One region of the Hymenobacter sublimis genome, then DNA from elsewhere that is predicted to be linked to it. Evidence: riboswitches for the same ligand, from Rfam matches in the RefSeq annotation. Region 1 holds a riboswitch; the other holds the start of a gene.

What was found. Region 1 has a riboswitch for cobalamin ahead of MWH26_RS15110 (TonB-dependent receptor). Riboswitches for the same ligand answer to the same signal wherever they lie in the genome.
Region 2: linked by a shared signal. The riboswitch ahead of MWH26_RS08700 (acyl-CoA thioesterase) and the one ahead of MWH26_RS15110 (TonB-dependent receptor) in region 1 are both predicted to bind cobalamin.

Annotation. Positions count from the first base shown of each region.
Region 1 is NZ_CP095848.1:3,602,231-3,605,629, reverse strand. Features, by position in the region: gene MWH26_RS15115 (TonB-dependent receptor) at 1-812, opposite strand, end outside; gene MWH26_RS15110 (TonB-dependent receptor) at 755-1,294, opposite strand; cobalamin riboswitch at 1,466-1,685, opposite strand; gene MWH26_RS15105 (DNA-3-methyladenine glycosylase) at 1,884-2,483, shown strand; gene MWH26_RS15100 (class I SAM-dependent methyltransferase) at 2,657-3,399, opposite strand, start outside.
Region 2 is NZ_CP095848.1:2,060,160-2,063,558, forward strand. Features, by position in the region: gene MWH26_RS08695 (MFS transporter) at 75-1,385, opposite strand; cobalamin riboswitch at 1,486-1,702, shown strand; gene MWH26_RS08700 (acyl-CoA thioesterase) at 1,887-2,294, shown strand; gene MWH26_RS08705 (hypothetical protein) at 2,432-2,752, shown strand; gene MWH26_RS08710 (NAD(P)/FAD-dependent oxidoreductase) at 2,897-3,399, shown strand, end outside.

The DNA of each region.
Region 1 (3,399 bases):
CGGTAGCTGCGAGAGGCGCTGGCTTTCAGGCTGAGCGCTTGGGCGCCCAGTTGCACTACTTCCCATTCTGCCCCGGCCGTGGGCGTGAGTGGGGGCTGCTGGCCCGGCAATACGGCCTGGCGCATATTCAGGGACAAGCGCAGGCGGGGCCGCGGGTCGTAGCGGAGCAGGGCAAAGCCGGAAAAGCGGTTTTCGGTGCGGGGCTGAGTGCCGTAGCCATCTACCTGAGCCGCAAAGTGCTGGGCCTCGGCCCCTACCCGTAAGGAGGCGTTAGGTGCAAAAGTCCAGGTATGCTCGGCCTGGGCCTGGGTAGTATGCACCGTTGATTCGCTTAGGCCGCTCACGTCGTCGCGGTAGTTGATGACGTCCTCAAACCAGGCCACCCGGCCGGCCCACTCGTGGCGGGCGCTTACGTGGCGGTAACCGGCCATGAGGCGGCGACTTTGGTCCCGCTCCTGGGCGTTAGTATTGTTGGTGCCAATACCGGGCTGAATCTGGCGGTCGGCATCGGTCAGCCATGCGGCGGCCGTTAGCTCCCCATGCTGCCCCAGGCGCAGGGTTAGGTCTTGAGTGAAGCTGGCTTGCTGCAGGGCCGCGTTTTCCTGCTCCCGGCGGACACGCCCAGTGGCTACCTGCTCGAAGTAAGAGAAGTTATTGTCGGCCTGACGGTAGAGCAGACTGGTGCGCACGGCTAGCTTCTCGTTGCTGAACCCCACTTCCAGGGTGCCGGCTCGCAGCCCAAAGCTGCCTGCTTCTACCTGCCCCACAGCCCGCCAGCCTGCTCCCCAACGTACCGGCGAGGAAAGCAGCACTGTGCCCCCACGGCTCCGTTGCCATAGGTGGCGCTGGCTGGCCCCGGCTGAATATCTACTTGCGTAGCGCCAGCAGTCGGCAGCAAGGCAAAGTCGGCTTCGCCGAGGGAAGGTAGGTTGATGTTGAAGCCGTTCCAGAGCACCGCCGTGTGCCGGGCCGAGGTGCCCCGCATGGTGATGGACGCGAGTTGCCCAGGCCCGTAATTCTTGAAGTACAGGGCCGTGCGGGCGCTCAACACCTCCGCTAGCGTGCTGGTGCGGTAGTTGGCCAGCGCCAATGAATCTAGGGTGAGCCGGCGGCTTCCTACGGCAAATCGGTCGGGCCGAACGCCCGCCACGCGCACGGTAGGCAAACGCTGGGTGCGCGCCGTGTCAGGAGGTAAGGCCGATTGGGCCGCCAGGGGCTGCGCCACGGCCAGCAGGCTCGCGCAGCCGAGGAATGGGCCTAGCTGCTTTAGGGGCAGCCACTTCAGAAAATGCATCTTCCGAACCAAATTTTCGCAATCGAAAAATTCAGTTCAAAACCCCAGGGTTGCGCGGGCAGCAAAGCCACTCGCGGCTTCCTCGGAGCCGAGGCCGAAAACAGACGAAAATCTAGCCGCGCTGAAGCGCCGCCACTGCATTCATTCTCCGCCCTTCCTCCGCAGGCGCTGAACATGGGAAATGCAGAGGCAGGTCTCCTGGCTTGCTCCGGGCGCGTCGCCTTCCCATTTCGGCGGCTTTCCAAGGAAAGTGCCTGTGAAACAGTGGCCGGTGATGACGCGCCGACTCGTGAAGCGTACAGTTGCGGGGACAGCTCCGGAATTAAACCGGATTCCCTTTTCAGCCTCGCCCCCCAATCGGGGTCCGGCCACCTCTACGCTGCAAAGGTAACAGCAAAGTCAGAAAGAAGCTAGGAGTTGGGAGCGAGGAGACCGGAATCAGAAGTAAGGAGACGGGTAGTTCAGCATTGTAACCTTTGTGGGAGCAATCGGTACCACTAGCTCCTAGCTCCTAGCTCCTAGCTCCTAGCTCCTAGCTCCTAGCTCCTAGCTCCTAGCTCCTAGCTCCTCCCTACCCAGTTATCCATTCATGAAGCTGCCCGCTGAGTTTTACCGCCGCCCCGATCCTGTTCTTATTGCCCGCGAAATGCTCGGTAAATATGTGTTTACGCGCATCAACGGGGTGCTTACCGGCGGCCGCATCGTGGAAACAGAAGCCTACGCGCATATCAACGACCAAGCCTGCCACTCTCACCTGGGCCGCTACACGGCGCGCACCCGCGTGATGTACGAACCTGGCGGCGTGGCCTACACCTACCTGATCTACGGGCGTTACGTCCTTTTCAACATCATTACCAACGAAGCCGGCAAGGCCGACGCCGTACTGATTCGGGGGCTGGAGCCTACGGAAGGCATTCCGGAAATGCTGCTGCGCCGGGGCATGACGGAGGTACGCCGCAACCTCACGGGCGGCCCCGGTCTGCTCACCCAAGCCCTCGGCCTTACCACTGCCCACTACGGCCTGCCGGTAACCGGCGATGTCGTTTGGCTGGAAGACCGAGGCGACGTAGTGCCCGAGGACCATATCACGGCCTCGCCCCGCGTGGGCATCGATTATGCCGGCGAAGATGCCGCTCTACCCTGGCGCTTCCGCCTCAAAGGCAACCCCTGGACTAGCCCGGCACGGTGAGTGAGTTGAAGTAGCATAACAACAACCCGTCATCCTGAGCGCCGCGAAGGACCTTGTCACGCAGGAATAATGAACGTAACAACGTCTCGTTCCTGCGTGACAAGGTCCTTCGCGGCGCTCAGGCTGACGGGCTTTTTCAAACTCACTAGGTCACCAACTCACCATTTCACTGCTTAGAGCTTCTCGCAGACCAGGACCATGAGCTTGCCTTCCAGATTGGTGGTAGCAAATAGGTACAGGTCGCCGCCCTCGCGGATGCCAGTGCGGTGGCGGAACTCGGCCACGGTATCGGGGAAGTTGCGGGTAGTGACGTGGGCGCGGGCTTCGGGGCCGAGGTGGGTGCGCAGGGCCTGGCCGTCGTATTTCTCCACGGCCTTGATGCGGAAGATGCGGCCGGGAAACTCCGGGCGCAGTACATCAGAAGTGTAGAGGTGGCTGTGCTGGTGCAGCTTGAGCATCTCGTAGGCCGTCCCGATGCTGCGGAACGCGCCGGCCTTGAGTACGGCCACGTTGGGCTCATAGAGGTACTGCTGCGGCTCGGCGTAGCGGGCAATGGCGCGGGCTTCGCGCGCCCGGTTCAGCCGAAACTCCTGCTGCTGCCCGTTGCGTAGCAGGTTCACCGTGTAGCGTTCCGGGTCTACGGCCGGCTCTGGGCTTAGCTCGTATAGTACCTCCTTGCACTCATTGTCCACGGCTAGTACCCACAGCCGCCGTACGTGGCGCAGCTCCTGAATGGCCTGCTCAATGTCGAGCATGGGGGAGGTTTTGAGCAATACGCTCCGACCCTTGTGCAAGAGCAGGGGCATAATGCGCAGCACGTCCGGCTCGCAGTCTTGGAGGCGGAAAATCTTTTTGGCGGCCGTGTCCCGGCGAGCGGGGTCCAGGTACAGCCAGTCGAACGTATCGGGCGTATTGC
Region 2 (3,399 bases), 1.5 Mb from region 1:
TGGAAGGGTATTTTGCCAGCTCACGCCCCAGACAGACGGCGGGGAGCTGACCCGTAGGCTCTGGGGCTGGTAAGTTATTCCTCCCGCATGCGGGAGGTAGCGCGGGTGTCGGGCATGCGCAGGTATACTACCAGCGAAAAGGCGGCGCAGCCGGTCACGTACCAGTAAAACCAGTTTTCCACGCCGTGGTCTTTGGCCAGCAAGGCCACGTATTCGGCCGAACCACCGAAGATGGCCACGGTCAGGGCGTAGGGCAGCCCCACACCCAGGGCCCGAATTTCGGTGGGAAACAGCTCAGCTTTCACCACCGCGTTAATGGAAGTGTAGCCGCTCACGATGACCAGCGCCACGAGCAGCAGCCCAAAGGCCGCGCCGGGCCCGTTGGCGCGGCCTAGGGCCGTAAGCAGCGGCACAGTTAGCAGCGTGGCTCCTACCCCAAAAAACAACAGTACCGGCCGCCGCCCCACCCGGTCGGAGATGGCGCCCAGCAGGGGCTGCAGCAGCATGGCTACCCCCAGGGCCCCGAAGGAAACCAGCGTGGCCTGGCCCTTGGTAAAGCCGGTAGTATTCACCAGAAACTTCTGCACATAGGTGGTAAAGGTGTAGAAAACCACCGTTCCGCCCAGGGTTAGGCCCACTACGGTCAGAATTTCGCGGGGGTGCTGAAGTAATACCCGCAGCTGGCTGGGCCGCTGGGGCTGGCCGGTAGCCGGGGCGGTTTGCCGGGTGAAAGCATCGGTTTCTTCCATGCTGCGGCGCAGGTACAGGGCCACCAGGGCGGCTATGGCCCCCAGGGCAAACGGCACCCGCCAGCCCCAGGCGTACATTTCCGCCGTGGTAAGCCACTGCTGCAACCCTAGCTGTACCAGCAAGGCCAGCAGTTGCCCGGCAATCAGGGTTACGTACTGAAAACTGGAGAAAAAGCCCCGGTTGCGCTGGTCGGCCATTTCGCTTAGGTAGGTAGCCGAGGTACCGTATTCCCCGCCCACGCTCAGGCCTTGCAGCAGCCGCGCTACCACCAGCAGCACGGGCGCAGCTACCCCAATCTGGCTATAGGAGGGCGTAAGAGCAATCAGCAACGAGCCGCCGCACATGAGCAGCACCGAGGCCAGCAGGGCGGCTTTGCGGCCGGCGCGGTCAGCATACACCCCCATCAGCCAGCCCCCGAGCGGGCGCATCAGAAACCCCACCGCGAAAATGGCCGCCGAGTTAAGCAGCTGGGCCGTCAGGTTGCCTTTGGGGAAAAAGGCCGGGGCGAAATACAGAGCAAACGCGGAGTACACGTACCAATCGTACCACTCCACCAAGTTGCCCACCGAGCCGCTGAAAATGGAGCGGATGCGGGAAGCCATGGTGCGCGGAGCAGCGGGCGGAAGCTGAGGCATAGAAGCGGGGCAGAAAACCAGGAAGGCGCGCAAAATAGCGGAAGTGCCCGGAAGCCGGCGGTTCTGCTACCTTTGGCGCTTCGTTCTTTGGCGGTATTTTCCAGTCAGACGAGCGGCAGGTTGCCCGTTCCCGGTGGGGGTAGGCATGAAAGGGGAACCGGGTGCAACTCCCGGACAGACGCGCTACTGTAAGTGCCCGCCGCCACGCCCGGCGACAGATGCTTCCCTCGTAACCCATTGCCCACGCCTACGCGGCGGGTGAGAAGGGCGGGAAGCATGGCACAAGTCAGGAGACCTGCCCGCCGCTTTTGTTGATAAGGCTCCTTCGCGACTTGAGGACCCTTGTCGGGTGCTGCGGCGTGGGGTGAGTGGGCAGAAGGCGTGGGCTTTCTACCTGGGCGCGGGACGTAGTAATCCGATGAAGGCAGTAAGGTGAAACAAGGGCCAGGAAAAGCGGCCAGAACGCTGCTACACCCGTTTTTCCACCTACCCTTGCTTGCCATGCTACCGCTCGAAGAAAAAATCAGTCGCGCCGAAACGCGCATTTTCAAGGCTGTATTTCCCAACACCACCAACCACTACGACACCTTGTTCGGAGGCACTACCCTGCACCTCATGGACGAAGTAGCCTTTATTACGGCCACCCGGTTCAGTCGCCTCAAAATGGTGACCGTGTCGTCTGACAAAGTCGACTTTACCCACCCCATTCCCGGCGGCACGCTGGTGGAGCTGATCGGGCGCGTGGAGCACGTGGGCAACACCAGCCTGAAGGTGCGCGTGGAGCTGTTCGTGGAGCAGATGTACTCCGAGGAGCGCCACCGGGCCGTGTCGGGGCTGTTCACGTTTGTGGCCATCGATGAGCATAAACGACCCGTACGTATTCTGGGGCCCGCTGCTGCTGTCGTATAGATGAATAGCTATTTTCAGAGCTTTAACAAACTAACTATATGACGGTTACACTCTATGGCTGGATTTTTCCCAGAGCCGTCCGAACCTTTCTGCGCGCTTTTAAGGTTTAACAGGCCTCTCCTCCCTATCACGTTGATATGGCACCCGACCCCCACTACACTCCTGAAATGAATTCTCGCCTGGAACAGTCGTTTCGGGAAGCGGACCTGGCCCGCGAAGAACTAACTGACTCTATGGCAAACTCTGTGGCCGCGAACTGCGACCTACTCCACCACGGCCTGGTAAGCGCCAAAGGATTGGAAGTCACGACGGAAATGTACCGTCACCTGCTTGGCCAGTTGCTGCGCCACCCCTCCGGCGAAGTCCGCACCCAGGCCTTGACGCTGTTCAACGAGGCCATGGAAAAATTCTGGCCCCGCCTGCAGAATACTACCCCGCCCCCCGGCGGCGGGCACTAGGCGCACCCCGCCCCCCCGAACAGCCTCAGGCCTTGCGGAACCTAAAATGGATTCCGCAAGGCCTGAGGCTGTTTTTAGCTGCGTATCTTTGCGCTCCGTTACCCCTGTTACCGGTTCAAAGGCTAACTCCCTTTCACCCTTTTTATGACTGAGAAACAAGAAATTGAGCTACTGCTCCCGCCGGAGGTAGCCTACGACGAGCTGGCCCGCTACCGCGCCCTCCTCGATGCCGCAGGCCTGGTACCCGGCCAAGCCGATTTTGTGCATCTGCGCAAGCGCTCCATTGATGCGCGCGGCCGCCAGCCCCTGGTGCGCCTACGCGCCGACATCTACCAAACGCCCCCGCCCACGGACCTGTTCGGCCCCTGGTTTCAGTACCCGGACGTAAGCCGGGCCCGCCGCTCCGTCATCATCGTGGGGGCCGGGCCAGCCGGGCTATTTGCCGCTTTGCGGGCCATTGAGCTGGGTATCCGGCCGATTGTGGTGGAGCGGGGCAAAGATGTGCGCACCCGCCGCCGCGACCTGGCTGCCCTGAACAAGGAGCACGTAGTCAACCCTGATTCCAACTACTGCTTTGGCGAAGGCGGGGCCGGCACCTACTCCGATGGCAAGCTCTATACCCGCTCCACCAAGCGCGGCGACATCCA